DNA from 3 places in the Thalassotalea hakodatensis genome. Region 1 is predicted to be linked to each of the others. Evidence: predicted binding sites of a transcription regulator. Region 1 holds the regulator's gene; each other region holds the start of a gene.

Region 1 (5,825 bases):
AGATATTCATCAAGATAATATTTCTTCGGTAATGACAAAAACACCGACAACAGCGCCACAAAGTATGCTTGCGGCAGAGGCATTAAAAATCATGGAAGACAAAAAAATTAATGGTTTAATTATCGTTGATGAGCATAATAAACCCATAGGTGCAATGAATATGCATGATTTACTAACCTCAGGGGTACTGTAATGATTTCAACCTTATACGGTGAAGTAACCTCTGAGGTATACAACAAAGCGAAAAAGATAAAACTTTTTGTCTGTGATATTGATGGTGTGTTTTCAGATGGACGAATTTATCTCGGTAATGATGGTGAAGAGCTTAAAGCATTTCACACTAAAGATGGTTATGGCATTAAAGCACTTAGCGCCAGCGGGGTTGACGTTGCCGTGATCACAGGGAGGCAATCAAATATTGTTCAAACCCGCATGACAGCATTAACGGTCAAACATATTGTGCAAGGCCAAGAAAATAAACTTCCAACGTTAAAGGCTATGATCGCAGATCTTAGCTTAACGCCAAAACAAGTTGCCTATATAGGTGATGATATGCCTGACTATGAATGTATGCAACATGTTGGTTTAAGCATTGCGGTGAGTGACGCGCACCCAAGCATTCTGTCTATCGCTGACTATACTACGTTTACTCGTGGTGGCTTTGGTGCAGTTAGGGAAACCTGTGACTTATTCATGCAAAGTCAAAACACATTACACAATGCCACAGGCGCAAGTATATGAGCCGAACTCAGGTATTATCGTTTTTATTTTTTGCTTTTGCTATTGCGGCATACAGTGTGCTTGAATGGCATCACACGAAAAAAGAAGACATTGAAGTGGTTGAGAATAACATCACGCCTGACTTTATCGCCGAATCACTTAAAAGTGAGGCTTTTTCGTTACTAGGAAGCTTAACCTATCGCATTGATGCAAGGCGAATGGAACATTACAACGAATTAGCAGTCACATACTTTGAGTACCCTAAATATACCTTATACCCAAAAGATAGTGATGTTCCTTGGAAAATAAGCGCTAATGAAGGCACACTTTACAATAGCAATCGAGTCAAACTCGAAAACAACGTATTATTAATTTCAACGGATGAAAAAAGTTTAATTAGAGAAATTCATGGAAAGTATTTAGAACTCGATTTAAATACCAATATTATTAGCTCAGAAAATCGCATAGAAATAAAAGGTGTTGATTTTGCTATGCAAGGCACAGGGTTAATAATAGACTTAAACACGAAACAGGTAACACTCACACAACATGAACAAACTATTTATCAACCGTCTGCACATTAGTCTTTTATTATTAAGCATGAGTGTTAGCACTGTGTTCAATGTTAACGCTGCCAAAATTGACTTACAGCAAGAAATTAGCATTGATGCTTCTCGACAAGCTGCTGATCTTAAAAATAAAATTTTCAGTTATATTGACAATGTTGTAATTAAGCAAGGTTCATTAGTGATCAACGCTGATCTTGTTCAAGTTATTACGGCAACAGAAACGGATACAAAAACTTATATTGCCCAAGGTAAACCCGCCACGTTTAAACAAACGCTAGAAGATGGAACACACATTTACCTACAAGCTGATGAAATAAAATATGAGCCAGCCAAAAACACAGTGACCATTTCCGGTAATGCCGAATTACGTCAAGAAGGCAGTAAAGTAAACGGTAGTGTGATTACCTATAATTTCTTAACTGAACAAGTACTTGCTAAAAGCGAGAATGATCAACGCGTTAAAACCGTATTACAGCCAAAGCAATTAGAAGAAAAAAATCCATGAACAATGCGAAATTAAATGCTACTCACTTGGCTAAATCCTATAAAGGGCGTATGGTAGTTAAAAATGTTGGCTTAGAAGTAAATGCTGGCCAAATCGTTGGTTTGTTAGGGCCAAATGGTGCAGGAAAAACCACCTCATTTTATATGATAGTAGGCTTGGTTACCCAAGATAACGGCAGCATTACGTTAAATGACGAAGATATCACTTTGCTACCAATGCACGAACGAGCACGCAGAGGTATTGGCTATCTTCCACAAGAAGCGTCTATTTTTCGAAAATTGACTGTATATGAAAATATTATGGCGATTTTACAAACGAGAAAAGAACTAACAGAAATAGAACGAGAAGAAAAACTAGAACATTTAGTAGAAGAATTTAACATTGGACATATTACCGAAAATTTAGGTATGAGTTTATCTGGTGGTGAACGTCGTCGAGTAGAAATTGCCAGAGCACTAGCAGCTGACCCTAAGTTTATTCTGTTAGATGAGCCTTTTGCGGGTGTTGATCCAATTTCTGTAGGTGATATAAAAAAAATTATTCTACACTTAAAAAATAAAGGCATCGGCATATTAATAACCGATCATAACGTTAGAGAAACACTTGATGTGTGTGAACATGCTTACATTGTAAGCCATGGCGAACTCATTGCCCAAGGTGATGCAGATCAAATCCTAGCGAATCAACAAGTCAGAGATGTATATCTTGGTGAACAATTCACGTTATAGTTATAATATGCTTTAGCAAAAATATAAGATTTACTTGAAAGGATAAGAAGTAATTAATGCGCCCAAGTCTGCAACTACGTATCGGACAACAACTCACAATGACGCCGCAACTCCAGCAGGCGATCAAGTTATTGCAGTTGTCCACGTTGGATTTACAACAAGAAATTCAAGAAGCACTAGAAAGCAACCCTTTGCTTGAGGTTGACGAATCATCATCGTCTGTAGAAGACAACCAACCTGATCGTTTAGAAGAAGCTTTTTCCGCAAACACTAATGACGAGAAACCAAACAATAACGATGGTTCAGAAGACTCTACCCCAACGGTAGACGAAATTAGTACCACCGAAGCAATGGATAAATCAGATATCCCTGAAGAACTGAATATCGATACAACATGGGATGAAAGTTACAGTGCTGGCGTATCAAATACCGGCGCAGCACCTATCTCTGACGATTACGTTTACCAAGGCGAAACCACCGATTCCATCCAAGATCACCTACGCTGGCAAATGAAGCTAACCCCGTTCAGTGAAACAGACGAAGCTATAGCCATGGCAATCATCGACGCCATTGACGATGCTGGCTATTTACGCGTCACCACAGAAGAAATTTTAGAATCAGTTGGTGTTGAAGACGTTGAACTTGATGAAGTCGAAGCAGTATTAAAGCGAATTAATGTTTTTGACCCCGTAGGCGTAGGTGCTCGATCAATTGCTGAATGCTTAACTATTCAACTGAACCAATTTGATAAAGACACACCATGGTTAAATGAAAGTAAACTCGTGATCAATGAGTACATTGATTTACTCGGTAACCGTGATTATCGACAAATCATGCGGAAAGCAAAACTCAAAGAAGATCAATTACGTGAAGTGATCCGCTTAATTCAATCTTTAGATCCTCGCCCTGGTGATTCTGTGATCCAAGGTGAAGATCAATATGTGGTACCTGATGTATCAGTCGAAAAGAAAAATGGTCGTTGGATCGTAGAATTAAACCCAGATACTGCACCAAGGCTTTCAGTAAATCAACAATACGCTTCAATGGCTCGCTCGATGAAAAACACGAATGACAGTCAGTTTATTCGATCAAACTTACAAGAAGCTAAATGGTTTATCAAAAGTTTAGAAAGTCGAAACGACACCTTATTAAAAGTGTCTAACTGTATTGTGCAACGTCAACAAGGATTCTTTGAACACGGCCCAGAAGCCATGCGTCCAATGGTGTTAAACGACATTGCTGAAGCTGTAGACATGCATGAATCGACCATTTCACGAGTGACCACGCAAAAATACATGCATACACCGCGTGGTATTTTTGAACTTAAATATTTTTTCTCTAGTCATGTAAGTACAGAAAATGGCGGAGAATGTTCTTCAACAGCGATTCGCGCTTTAATTAAAAAGCTCGTTGCTGCAGAAGTGCCTGCTAAGCCACTGAGTGATAGCAAAATGGCAGAACTATTGGCTGAACAGGGTATCAATGTTGCTAGACGGACGATTGCTAAATATCGAGAATCGTTAAATATTCCACCGTCTAACCAACGTAAAAGTTTACTTTAACTCTCTAGTAAAAGGATAACGCTTATGCAAATTAACCTTGCCGGACATCATGTTGAAATTACTGAACCTATGCGCGATAGCGTCAATAAAAAGTTTGCAAAGCTAGAGCGGCACTTCGATCACATTAACAATGTTTATGTTGTGTTAACGGTTGAGAAACTGAGTCAAATTGCTGAAGCAACCGTACACCTAAGTGGCACTGAAGTGCATGCTAAAGCGGAAAATAATGATATGTACACATCAATAGATTCACTCGTCAATAAGCTCGATAAACAGATCCTCAAATACAAGGGAAAAATTAATCAACATTAGTTTGTTGATCACAAAATCCACTATGAATTTTATCGATATCATCAAAGAGGACTGCACACTGTGTGCAGTCCAAGCTACCAGCAAAAAACGTATTCTTGAACTTTTATGCAGTAAAGCTGCTGATACCAACGATCAAGTCACCACTTATAATTTACTTGAAAGCTTAATGTTAAGAGAGAAAATGGGCTCTACCGGTATCGGTAATGGTATTGCTATTCCACACGGTCGGCTAACATCAACAGATAAAGTCATGATTGTTATCGCTACAGCAGAAACCCCGATAGAATTTGACGCCATTGATAATCGGCCTGTAGATATTTTTATCGCCTTATTTGTACCGGAAGCTAAGTGCCAACAACATTTATCAACGCTACAAAGTATTGCCAAAGTATTCAGCGATAAAAGCGTGTGTAAGCAAGTACGCAAATGCGACAACAACCACGAATTATTTCAATTACTAAAATCTACTGCCCAATAACCTAGGATTTCATCAATGAAACTTACGATAGTAAGTGGCCGCTCCGGCTCAGGTAAAACAGTCGCTTTGCGCGTGTTAGAAGATTTAGGTTATTATTGTGTAGATAATATTCCTGTAAATTTATTACCGGCATTGACCCATACGGTTATTAATGACTACGAAACAGTTGCTGTAAGCCTAGACGTTAGGAACTTACCTGCTGAACCAACAGATGTACCAGAAATACTCGATTATTTACCTAGTGCAGTAGAGCTTTCTATTGTGTATTTAGACGCTGATGACGGCGATCTTATTAGACGGTTTAGCGAAACACGTCGTTTGCATCCGCTCATTCGCCAGAACATCGCACTCGACCAAGCGATGACTTTAGAAAAGAAATTACTTGAACCCATTGCTGCTCGCGCCAATTTATATATAAATACTAGTCAGTTAACACCACATCAACTTGCAGACTTGATACGCGAGCGAGTATTGGGCAAAAAAAGTGGTTCCATGGTAGTAGTGTTTGAATCATTTGGTTTTAAACACGGGCTACCAAAAGATGCAGATTTTGTCTTTGACGCGCGCTTTTTACCCAACCCTTTTTGGGAAAAAGAATTAAAGCCGTTTACTGGGTTAGAGCAACCAGTAAAAGACTTTCTCGCCAGCCAACCAATTGTGACCAAGTTTATCTGGCAGATAAACAGCTTTATGATGACTTGGTTACCGCATTTAGAACGGAATAATCGTAGTTATATTACTATCGCTATTGGCTGCACTGGTGGTAAGCATCGCTCTGTATATATTGCCGAATTGTTAGCATCTAACTTAAAGAAAGAGCGTAAAGATGTACAAGCTCGTCACCGCGATCTTAAATTACCCAGCACATAATAGACCTTTGTCTGGCAAGTATTTTTCATCATAATAACGTAGTAAGTAATTGAATGAATACAACGGTAAAAACGTAGCAGC
Region 2 (5,825 bases), 1.2 Mb from region 1:
TGATGTTGATTTAGCGGGTGATGTTCATGAAACCATGGAGCGTATACGTGTGATTAAAGATATTCATATCCCACGTATGAAGTTTTCATATCAGTTAGTTGATGCCTCAGAGAAAATTCTTCAAGAAGGCGAAGAACATTTGAAAGATATGGGCTTCATGATGCGTAGTAGTTTACGTTATAACAACTCTTTTCTTCATTATGAAAAAGTGATGTTAGACGATTGGTTTGAAAACACCTTCGAACAATAAAACCGATTGAATATATAAATGACTTAAAAAGGCTGGTTTTCCAGCTTTTTTTATTGCCCTTTATTAGCGCATTCGTGGATCAAAATATAACATTCAATGCGCTTTTAATATCCGGGGCTTGCTTAAAGCATTGAAATAAAGGTAAAAACCGCATTGGTATGTAACTTGTTTAACTTGATAATAAAAATGTTGTTAAGAGTTAAACGTGAATTTAAACACTCAACACCCCCAACTAACACTGCTTTTGATTGAAGATAATCAAGAACAGGTGCGTTCATTTACTCATGCATTAGTGCATTCTCATTATCACCTTTGTTATACCGCGCCCACGAACGATAGCTTGTTAAAAAACGTAGAAGCTTTTCAGCCAGATGTTGTTATTGTCAGCTTAGCTGACAGCTCTCAATGCTTATTAGAGCAATATCGCGTGGTTATGCAATACATGGCAACGCCAATTATTGTTTTTTCATCTTTACATGATAGTCAGTCTATTAACAAAGTGGTTGCTTCTGGTGTGAGTGCTTATATAACGGGAAGAATTGATTTTAATCGCGTCACGGTAATTTTAGACACGGCAATTGCAAGGTTTAATGAGCTACAACAATTGAAAAAACAATTAACGGAGACTAAACAACAGTTAAATAATCAACGTGTAATTTCTCAAGCAAAATGTTGGTTGATAGAACATCAAAAAATGTCAGAGCCTGTCGCGTATCGATATTTACAAAAAATAGCGATGGATAAAGGGCAGAAATTAGAGCGGGTCGCTGAAAGTATTATGTCAATAACAGGAGTAGCTTCACATGAGCAAAACTAAACTGCTACCTAACAAAACGCCAACCAACATCATTCACCTAGGTTATATGCCATTAACCGATTGCGCGCCTATCGTTGTCGCATATGAGCTAGGTTTTTTTACTGAGACAGGTTTAACGGTAAGGCTAGAAAAACAGTATTCATGGGCAGTGATGCAGGACAAACTACATGCAGGAGTATTAGATGCAGCACAATGTTTAGCGCCTATGCCATTGGCAAGTGCTCTTGGTCTATCGTCTGATAAAGTCGAAGTGATTGCTCCGATGATTTTGAGTCAAAATGGTAATGCAATTACAATATCTGAACAGCTTTATGATCAAGTAAAAGTAGTAAACCAATTAGAACATATCGATTTTCCATTGAGTGCGACTCTGTTAAAACCCATAATAAAAAAAAGAAAGCGGAAAAAGAACCGGCTCAAATTTGCTACCGTTTATCCTGATAGTTGCCATTATTATCAATTGTGCAGTTGGTTTGAGCATAGCGGTATCAGGTTAAGTGATATAGAAATTATCATTGTGACACCGTCAAATATGGTAGAGGCATTAGCGTGTGGTGACATAGATGGCTTTTGCGTTGGAGGTCCTTGGAATGCAAAAGCTGTACGAGATGCTGTAGGCGTTACAGGAGTAACATCGTGTGATGTTTGGCCAGACATGCCTGAAAAAGTATTGGCCTTTCTTAATCAATGGTATCAACAGCACTCGAGCGAGGCACACGCATTAATTTGTGCCCTACAAAAAGCCTGTAATTGGTAATACCAATCGCTAATCGACTAGAAGCAGCGAGAATGCTTAGTCAGTCATCATATTTAGGTTTGCCATTATCCGTCATAGCCCCTTCGTTAATGGGGAGTTGTCTAGTGCACCATCAACATACACCGAGAGATGTTCATCGCTACAATCGGTTTGCTGACGTCAATCAACCTATCAATGAACCTACTTTATACCAAGGCGAGTGGTTACTTAACCAAATGAAGAAGTTGATTAAAATAGATAAAAAGTTAATCAATGATACCTTAGTGTCTTCAGTGTATCGTCAAGACATCTATCGTAAAGCGTTAGCGTTACCCACCACCGCTTTTATGTAAATATGAGTGCAAAATAGTGCTTTTTGTGCGCTATTTTGAAGCAAACCTAAGTGCAAAAAAAGCTCATTTTTTATGGTGCAATATTAAAAGCCTTTATATAACAAGAGGTTATTTGTTTTTTCTTGGTCTGGCACGTATCCTGAATTAACTTATCTATTAAAGGCGATTTAGCGCGATTGCTTTAAGTCACTTTCCTACAACGACTGTAGGTCTTTTAACAATAAACTGATCAACTACTTCGTGTAGTAAAGGTAAGTTAGGCATCGAAGCCCGTATGTGTCTGTTCGCAGAGCACTACGGGCTTTTTATTTGGAGGAAAACATGCTCGCAGGTATTTTTCAATGTACAAAAAAATGGCGTGAACACCTAGTTCGAAATTACACGTGTATCGGATTAATGATTATGCTTTGTGCCGCCACCAGTCAAGCCAGTGATTTAGGTTACCCTGAAAAAGAAGAATTGACGTTTGGATTCATCAAACTTACCGACATGGCGCCTATCGCAATTGCTTATGAAAAAGGTTTTTTTGAAGATGAAGGTTTGTACGTCACTATTGAAGCACAAGCAAACTGGAAAGTATTACTTGATGGGGTTATCGATGGGCGATTAGATGGCGCCCATATGCTTGCAGGCCAACCTATTGCTGCAACCATAGGCTATGGCACTAAAGCTGAAATTATTACGCCATTTTCCATGGATTTAAATGGGAACGCTATAACGGTATCAAATGACATTTGGCAACAAATGAAACCTTTGATACCAAAGCAATCAAACGGGAAGCCTGTTCATCCGATAAAAGCAGATGCCTTAAAGCCGATCATTGATAAATTTTCGGCGCAAGGGAAGCCGTTCAATATGGGCATGGTATTTCCAGTATCAACACACAATTACGAATTGCGCTATTGGTTAGCGGCAGGTGGAATTCATCCTGGGTATTATGCACCGCATAAGGGAGACACGTCTGGGCAAATTAATGCTCAAGCATTGCTGTCTGTAACACCTCCTCCTCAAATGCCTGCAACACTAGAAGCTGGAACTATTCATGGTTATTGCGTCGGTGAACCATGGAATCAACAAGCGGTATTAAAAGGTATTGGTGTCGCCGTTGTTACAGATTATGAAATCTGGAAAAACAACCCAGAAAAAGTCTTCGGTATGACTAAAGCATTTGCTGAAAAATACCCCAACACTACTATTCGATTAACAAGAGCGTTAATTCGAGCAGCTAAATGGCTAGATGAAGAGAACAATAAAAACCGCTCAGAAGCAGTAACAATATTGTCAAAATCTCATTATGTTGGAGCTGATTATGATGTTATTGCAAACAGTATGACGGGTACCTTTGAATATGAACCTGGTGATGTTCGAGCAGTTCCTGACTTCAATGTATTCTTTCGCCACAATGCTACCTATCCCTATTACTCTGATGCTATTTGGTATTTAACGCAAATGCGTCGTTGGGGGCAGATAAGCGACGAAAAACCTGATCAATGGTATATCGATATCGCCAAGAAAGTGTACCGCCCCGATATTTATATGAAAGCAGTGCGTTCGTTGATTGACGACGAATTAATGTTGCCGGCTGATTTTAGTGCTCTTGACAATGAAGATGGTTTTAGAGACCCACAACAACACTTCATAGATAACATAATCTACGACGGAACAAAGCCAAATGAATACATTAATAAATTCACACTTGGTTTAAAAGCTGACGATAAAATTTAACTTATTCTCGTCAAATGATAGGAGGTTTCATGGTAAAAGTATTCTCAAAATCAGGTATCAATAACTTAAATAATGATTTTATGTCTCAATGGTATGTTCGCATTTCCACTACAGTAAAAGCCATTATGTTACCCATAATTGGTATCGCTTTCTTTCTAGGGTTATGGACGATTGCTGCCAATAATATTGACACCTCATTAGGTCAGTTCCCTGGTCCTAAAGCGGTGGGAACACAAATAGTTAACCTTTACCAAGAGCATGTGGATAGCCGCGAAAAAGAGCAAGCTTTTTATCAACGTCAAGAATTGCGTAATGCAGAGCGGTTGAAAAAAGACCCTAACTATCCGGCTAAAATTCGCGATTACACCGGTAAGGAAACGTTTTTAGATCAAATTATTACTAGCTTAGTTACCGTGATGAGTGGCTTTTTATTCGCGGTGATCATTGCGATTCCTCTTGGAATTTCTGTAGGGCTTAATAAATCATTAAACTTGGCAATTAATCCGATTATCCAAGTTTTTAAACCGGTTTCACCTTTAGCGTGGTTACCGTTAGTAACCATGGTGGTAAGTGCTGTCTATACCAGCGATGATCCGATGTTTGATAAATCATTCATAAATTCAATGATTACGGTCACTTTGTGCTGCGTGTGGCCTATGGTGATAAATACTGCTATTGGCGTGTCGTCAATTAATCAAGACTGGCTCAACGTAAGTTCAGTATTACGCTTACCAAACCTAGTACATGTAAGAAAAATTATATTACCTGCATCAATACCCGCAATATTTACTGGTATGCGTTTATCGTTAGGAATTGCATGGATGGTATTAATTGCCGCAGAAATGCTCGCGCAAAACCCAGGTTTAGGTAAGTTTGTTTGGGATGAATTTCAAAATGGTAGTTCACAATCACTGAGCCGCATCATGACCGCGGTATTCGTTATCGGTTTTATTGGCTTTTTACTCGATAGAGCCATGTTAAAAATTCAACGTTTTGTTTCTTGGGACAAAACAACAGTTAACCGTTAAGACAAAGGAGTTGCAACATGAGTACATTATTAAACATTAGTAAAATAGACATGGTGTTTCCAACACCGAGTGGTGACTTTACTGCCTTAAAAGAGGTCGACTTACAAATCAAAAAGGGTGAATTTATCTCCCTAATTGGTCATTCAGGCTGTGGTAAATCAACAGTATTAAATATTGTTGCTGGTATACATCAAGCAACAAAGGGTGGCGTACTATTGAATAATAAGGAAGTTATCGAGCCTGGCCCAGAACGTGCGGTGGTGTTTCAAAATCATTCGTTATTACCATGGCTTACGGCCTACCAAAATGTTGAATTAGCCGTAGATCAAGTATTCAAAAGAACGTTTACTACGCCAGAACGTAAAGAGTGGATAGAACACAATCTTAAATTAGTGCATATGGAGCATGCTATGCACAAACGACCAGATGAAATTTCGGGTGGTATGAAACAACGTGTTGGTATTGCACGTGCGTTGGCAATGAAACCTGAAGTATTACTGATGGACGAACCATTTGGTGCACTTGATGCGCTAACGCGTGCCCATATGCAAGATTCCTTGATGGATATTCAAGATGAGCTAAATAATACCGTGATCATGATCACCCATGATGTTGATGAAGCTGTTTTACTTTCAGATCGCATTATCATGATGACTAATGGACCTGCAGCAACCATTGGTGAAGTGCTAGAAGTCGATTTACCTAAACCTAGAGATAGGTTGTCGCTGGCTCAAGATGTGGAGTACAACCGTTTAAGATCAGCGGTATTAACTTTCTTATATGAAAAACAACGCAAAGTTGAACCTTTAAATCACGGCCAAAAAAAGCAACAAAATGCGACAAAGAACAAAAAGGTTGATGTAGCGTAATAAAGCCAAAGATTGTTAGCGATATTATTTTGAATAACATTTTGTAA
Region 3 (5,825 bases), 460 kb from region 1:
TCATGGTACATCTACGCCGGTTGGCGATGTAAAAGAATTAGGTGCGATTAAAGAATTGTTTGGTGAAAAATCGCCAGCAATTAGTGCAACTAAAGCAATGACAGGGCATGCACTTGGTGCGGCGGGCGTTCATGAAGCTATTTATACGTTATTAATGATGGAACATAACTTTATTACACCATCCATTAATGTAGAGAACTTAGACGAACAAGCTCAAGGGCTTGATATTGTCACTGAAACTCGTGAACAAGACGTTGATTTAGCGATGTCAAATAGCTTCGGCTTTGGCGGAACGAATGCAACTTTAGTGATGAAAAAATATAAATAAGCGCTGCTAACGGTCAAATAAAAAAGCCGTTAACGTAAGTTAGCGGCTTTTTCTTTTATAAAATTATGAAAATTTATTATGATGAAAATATGCCGTATGCAGCTGAATTTTTTGGTGAATTCGGAGAGTTAACGGCGTTTAATGGCAGGGAATTATCAGCAGATACCCTTATTGATGCTGAGGTGTTGTTAGTAAGGTCAATAACTCAAGTAAATGAGAAGTTGTTAAGCAATAGTCCACAAATAAAGTTTGTTGGTACTGCAACCATTGGCGTTGACCATATTGATCAGACGTATTTATTTGATAAGCAAATTAACTTTTCATCAGCGCCAGGCTGCAATGCAATATCGGTAGCCGAATATGTTCTTTCAACGTTAATCGTATTAGCTGAACGTTATTGTTTTTCAGTTTTTGACAAAACGGTTGGTATTGTTGGTGCAGGAAACACTGGCAGTCGTTTAAGTGAAAAGCTTACCGCACTAGGTATTCAGCATAAACTCTATGATCCAATACTAGCAGCTACAGGCGAAGATTCTCGTATATTTGCCAGCTTTGAAGACATCTTGAAGTGCGATATTATTTCCTTACACGTACCAAAGACCACCACCGGGCTTTACCCTACATATCATATGTTTGATCAAACAGTTTTATCGTCTTTAACTGAAGATCAAATATTAATTAATGCATGCCGAGGAGAAGTGATAGACAACCAAGCGCTGTTATTACTTAAACAGCATGGAATGGCAACTAAGTTAGTGCTAGATGTGTGGGAAAATGAACCGAAGATTGCTGAAGCTTTGATCCCTTTTTGTGAAATTTCCACTGCACATATTGCTGGTTATAGCTTAGAAGGAAAAGCTCGTGGTACAGAAATGCTTTATTTGGCACTATGTGAGCAATTAAATAAAAAGCCGATTCAGTCACTTGAGGGCTTATTACCAAAATCAACCATAAGCCAAGTTGAATTACATGGTAGACTAAATGACGTTATATTAAATCAGTTAGTAAAAATGGTTTATGACGTAAGGCGTGACGATGGAATTTTTCGTCAACAAGTTTACATTAATGGCTTTGATTATATTAGGAAAACATACCCGGCTCGCAGGGAGTTTTCAGCGACAAAAGTGGTCATTAATGATCAACAAAGTGAAACACAAGTACTTGCACTTGGGTTTAGTTAAGAATTAATAGAGGAGAAGAGAGTAAGCTATGGCACAGAAATTTGATGTATGCGTATTAGGTGCAACAGGACTAGTTGGTAAAACAATCATTGAATTATTAGAACAACGTGACTTTCCTGTTAATAAATTATACCCATTAGCGAGTGCTCGCTCTGCTGGTGGCTTTGTTGAGTTTAACGGTGAAAGTGTTGAAGTAATTGACGCAGACACGTTCGATTTTAGCCAAGCTCAAATCGGTTTTTTTTCTGCTGGTGGTTCAATATCTGCTAAATTTGCCCCAATTGCTGGCGAAGCAGGCTGTATTGTTATCGATAACACCTCAGAGTATCGTTACGAAGACGATATTCCTTTAATTGTTCCTGAAGTTAATCCAGAGGCACTAGCAGATTATCGTAACCGAAATATCATTGCTAATCCAAACTGTTCAACGATCCAAATGATGGTTGCACTTAAACCTATTCATCAGGCTGTTGGCATTGAACGCATTAATGTATGTACCTATCAATCAGTATCAGGTGCAGGAAAAGAAGCAATGGACGAATTAGCAAAACAATGTGCTGATTTACTAAGTGGCAAACCTATAGAACCGAAAGCATTTTCTCGCCAAATTGCCTTTAATGTTATTCCACAAATTGATGTGTTCCAAGATAATGGCTACACAAAAGAAGAAATGAAAATGGTGTGGGAAACAAACAAAATTTTAGGTGATGATACTATCCGTGTAAATCCAACCGCTGTACGTGTACCAGTATTTTTTGGTCATGCAGAAGCGATTCATATTGAAACTCGAGAGCAAATTTCTGCTGAAGCAGTTAAAGATCTGTTAAAGCAAGCGGAAGGTGTTGAAGTATGTGACAAAGACGAAGAGTTTCCTACACAAATCGGTGAAGCAAGCGGCGTAGATGCAACTTTTGTTGGCCGCATTCGTGAAGATATTAGTCACCCTAATGGTATTAACCTTTGGGTTGTCGCTGACAACGTACGCAAAGGCGCAGCAACAAACAGTATTCAAATTGCAGAATTATTGATTAAAGATCATTTAAGCTAAGCTTAAGATATACTAAAGAAAAATAAAAACTCGTCGTTATAGTTAACGACGAGTTTTTTTGTTATAAAAAGGGTATAAAAGCGATTCATACTACAAAGTGTTATATAATCTATTTTAAATTGGAATAAATTTTGCTTTGTATTTTAATTAGTTGGAAGCGCCAAACATTTGGCAAATAATAACAAATAGCTAGGAAATCTTAATGCAACGATTGTTACGCCTGTGCCTGTGGCAGGTAATTTTGGTAAGCATTAGCTCAATGAGCATACCATCTTTTGCTGAAGAAGAGGGTGGCATTCGTATTCGTGGCCCTAAAAATAGCGATACCTACCGCTATGAGCGATATGGGCCTATCACGTCACAAGATACCTTATGGAATATTGCACTTACCGTGCGTCCTGATCCTGCTTTTTCTGTGTATCAGGTGATGCAAGCGTTGTTTGAAAAGAACCCGCAAGCATTTAAAGACAGTAATTTAAATCACATGATAGATGGTCAATACTTGACGTTGCCATCTACGGCAGAAATTGCACGCATAAATCCGGCAATTGCAAAACAAAAATCGGAAAATGATGACTCATCATGGGATAAAAAAGTTACCGCTAAGCCAGTCAGTAAGAAACCACCTGAAGAGTCGGTAAAGAAAAAAGATTTAGATCAAGCGAAAACCGAAATAAATGATAAATTACAAACGTACGAGCAGTCGCAAAATCTTCGTTTAGACACGATACAAAACGATGTACTTGATTCCATCGATGGCCTTCAAACAATACTTAAAGAAAACGAACAGCTTAAACAAAAACTTAATACCTTTACAGAGCAACTTGGTAGCATGAAAGATGAAGTTGCAAAAAGTAAAGATGTAGAGTTGCAACAACAACAAACTATTACTCTTTTACAGACACTTTTGGCGAAAGCCGAGGCTGAAGAACAAGCACGTCTCAAGGCTGAGCAAGCATTAGAAAATGCCAATGACAGCTTCTTAAATAGTCCATGGTTTTTGGCGATGGGGATAGGGTTGCCGTTAGCGTTAATTGCAGGGTTGTTACTGTTATTTTTGCGTAAAAAGCAAGATGAACAACCTAAAGAGAAGGTTGTTGAACAAAAGTCACAACCACCAGTAAGTGAAGACATCCCGGAAAAAACTGAAAGTCAGCCTACAGAAGAACTATCATTAGACGATGAACTATCGCTTGATGATGAGTTGTCTTTAGACGATGAACTCTCTCTTGATGACGAACTGTCTATTGACCTTTCAGAAGGTGATGACAATGATGATTCTTTATTTAGTGATGATCTTGAATCTCCCAATGAAGAGTTATTAGATGACGATGTCATTCATTTAGACGATAGCTTGAATGATATCGATGATCTAGATGATTTAGATGATCTTGGCGACTTAGACGATTTAGAGGAGATATCCTTAGACTCCTCAGAAGAATCAGAACCTTTAGAAGGTAATGAATTAGATCAAAGTGATTTAGATTCGTTGTTATCTGACCTTGACGAAAACGAAGACGATGCACCTGAAAAAGATGTTTTAGATGGTGATGAAGAAATCGTTGAAATTTCTGAAGACATTGAATTAAACGATCCCGATGACATCGACGCGTTAATGGATTCTATGGCGGCAGCGCCAGCAGCGGAAGAGCCATTAGCAGTAAATGAACCCTCAGCAGTGGATGAGCCCTCAGCAGAAGAAACTCCATCAGTTGATGATGATTTATCATCAGAGCTGAGCGATCCTGATGACATCGACGCGTTAATGGATTCTATGGCGGCAGCACCAGCAGCGGAAGAGCCCTCAGCAGTAGATGAACCCTCAGCAGTAGATGAACCCTCAGCAGTGGATGAGCCCTCAGCAGAAGAAACTCCATCAGTTGATGATGATTTATCATCAGAGCTGAGCGATCCTGATGACATCGACGAGTTAATGGACTCTATGGCGGCAGCACCAGCAGCGGAAGAGCCCTCAGCAGTGGATGAACCCTCAGCAGAAGAAACATCATCAGTTGACGATGATTTAACGTCAGAATTAAGCGATCCTGATGACATCGACGCGTTAATGGATTCTATGGCGGCAGCACCAGCAGCGGAAGAGCCCTCAGCAGTAGATGAACCCTCAGCAGTGGATAAACCTTCAGCAGAAGAAACTCCATCAGTTGACGATGATTTATCGTCAGAATTAAGCGATCCAGATGACATCGACGCGTTAATGGACTCTATGGCGGCAGCACCAGCAGCGGAAGAGCCCCCAGCAGTGGATAAACCTTCAGCAGAAGAAACTCCATCAGTTGACGACGATTTATCATCAGAACTGAGCGATCCTGATGATATTGACGCGCTAATGGATTCTATGGCGGCAGCACCAGCAGCGGAAGAAACACCGTCAGTTGACGATGATTTATCATCAGAATTAAGCGATCCTGATGATATCGATGCATTAATGGATTCTATGGCGGCACCTACCGCATCCGAAAATAACCCACTGGTTGAAGCAGAGCCGACAAATGACACTATACCGACTGTTGAAGATGAACAGCCAAATGAAAGTGAACATAGCTCGCCAACCGAAGGTGATAACAAAGTGTTAATTGATAACCTGCCAGAGGAATATGTTGAATCGTTTTTAGCTGTTGATTTAAGTGATTTAGCGGAGTCGAACGTTGAAGAACCTGAGTCCATTGTTAATAAAACACAAGCTTCTGATGGTATTGATATTGATGCCCTTTTAGCGGAAGAACAAGAAATTTCACCCCAAGAACAAGAAGGTAGGGTTGAAGAAGATTTAGATATTGACGATTTGCTCGCGGAAGTTGCACAAGAAAGCGGTGCGTTAACTGATGATGAACCGCTTGAAATTGGGGATGATATTGAATCAGCAAACACAGAAGATATCACTGATGGCTTATCGGATGAACTTCAAGCGGATTTAAACGCAGAATTTGACGAATCAACGTTGTCTGAATTATTAAACGACGAACAATCAAGGAATGAAGCCGTTGAAATTACGCCTGACTTTACAGATAGTAATGTATTAGCCGATTTATTGGCTGATGATAATGAAAATACACAGGTTGAAAAAGTTGAAGCGAAAGAGTTAGAAGACATTGAAGAACTCGATAATTTAGATTTTGACGAGCTTTTAGCAAACATTGAAGAAGAGCCTGCAGAATCAAGTTCTGAAAGCTTTGACGTTTCTGCTGAACAACAAGTTGAAGAAGAAGAGACACCGAGTGAGTTTTCTCAAGATACAGAAAGTCAAAAT

Evidence for each region. The regulator sigma-54, encoded in region 1, starts transcription at its own class of promoters, with help from an activator protein. The targets are predictions, from matches to a motif close to GTTGGCACGNNNNTNGNNT.
Region 2: a site for sigma-54 is predicted at 2,283-2,301, ahead of QUE72_RS16705 (CmpA/NrtA family ABC transporter substrate-binding protein). Genes of this name have one in related genera too.
Region 3: a site for sigma-54 is predicted at 2,676-2,694, ahead of QUE72_RS04830 (FimV/HubP family polar landmark protein). Genes of this name have one in related genera too.

Annotation. Positions count from the first base shown of each region.
Region 1 is NZ_AP027365.1:651,998-657,822, reverse strand. It holds gene QUE72_RS02810 (KpsF/GutQ family sugar-phosphate isomerase) at 1-193, shown strand, start outside; gene kdsC (3-deoxy-manno-octulosonate-8-phosphatase KdsC) at 193-741, shown strand; gene lptC (LPS export ABC transporter periplasmic protein LptC) at 738-1,304, shown strand; gene lptA (lipopolysaccharide transport periplasmic protein LptA) at 1,270-1,794, shown strand; gene lptB (LPS export ABC transporter ATP-binding protein) at 1,791-2,522, shown strand; gene QUE72_RS02785 (RNA polymerase factor sigma-54) at 2,579-4,084, shown strand; gene hpf (ribosome hibernation promoting factor) at 4,109-4,396, shown strand; gene ptsN (PTS IIA-like nitrogen regulatory protein PtsN) at 4,419-4,874, shown strand; gene rapZ (RNase adapter RapZ) at 4,890-5,744, shown strand.
Region 2 is NZ_AP027365.1:3,774,965-3,780,789, reverse strand. It holds gene QUE72_RS16725 (DUF3016 domain-containing protein) at 1-250, shown strand, start outside; gene QUE72_RS16720 (ANTAR domain-containing response regulator) at 456-1,067, shown strand; gene QUE72_RS16715 (CmpA/NrtA family ABC transporter substrate-binding protein) at 1,054-1,824, shown strand; gene QUE72_RS16710 (hypothetical protein) at 1,857-2,156, shown strand; gene QUE72_RS16705 (CmpA/NrtA family ABC transporter substrate-binding protein) at 2,553-3,881, shown strand; gene QUE72_RS16700 (ABC transporter permease) at 3,962-4,909, shown strand; gene QUE72_RS16695 (ABC transporter ATP-binding protein) at 4,927-5,778, shown strand.
Region 3 is NZ_AP027365.1:1,113,120-1,118,944, forward strand. It holds gene fabB (beta-ketoacyl-ACP synthase I) at 1-328, shown strand, start outside; gene QUE72_RS04820 (4-phosphoerythronate dehydrogenase) at 394-1,509, shown strand; gene QUE72_RS04825 (aspartate-semialdehyde dehydrogenase) at 1,538-2,557, shown strand; gene QUE72_RS04830 (FimV/HubP family polar landmark protein) at 2,817-5,825, shown strand, end outside.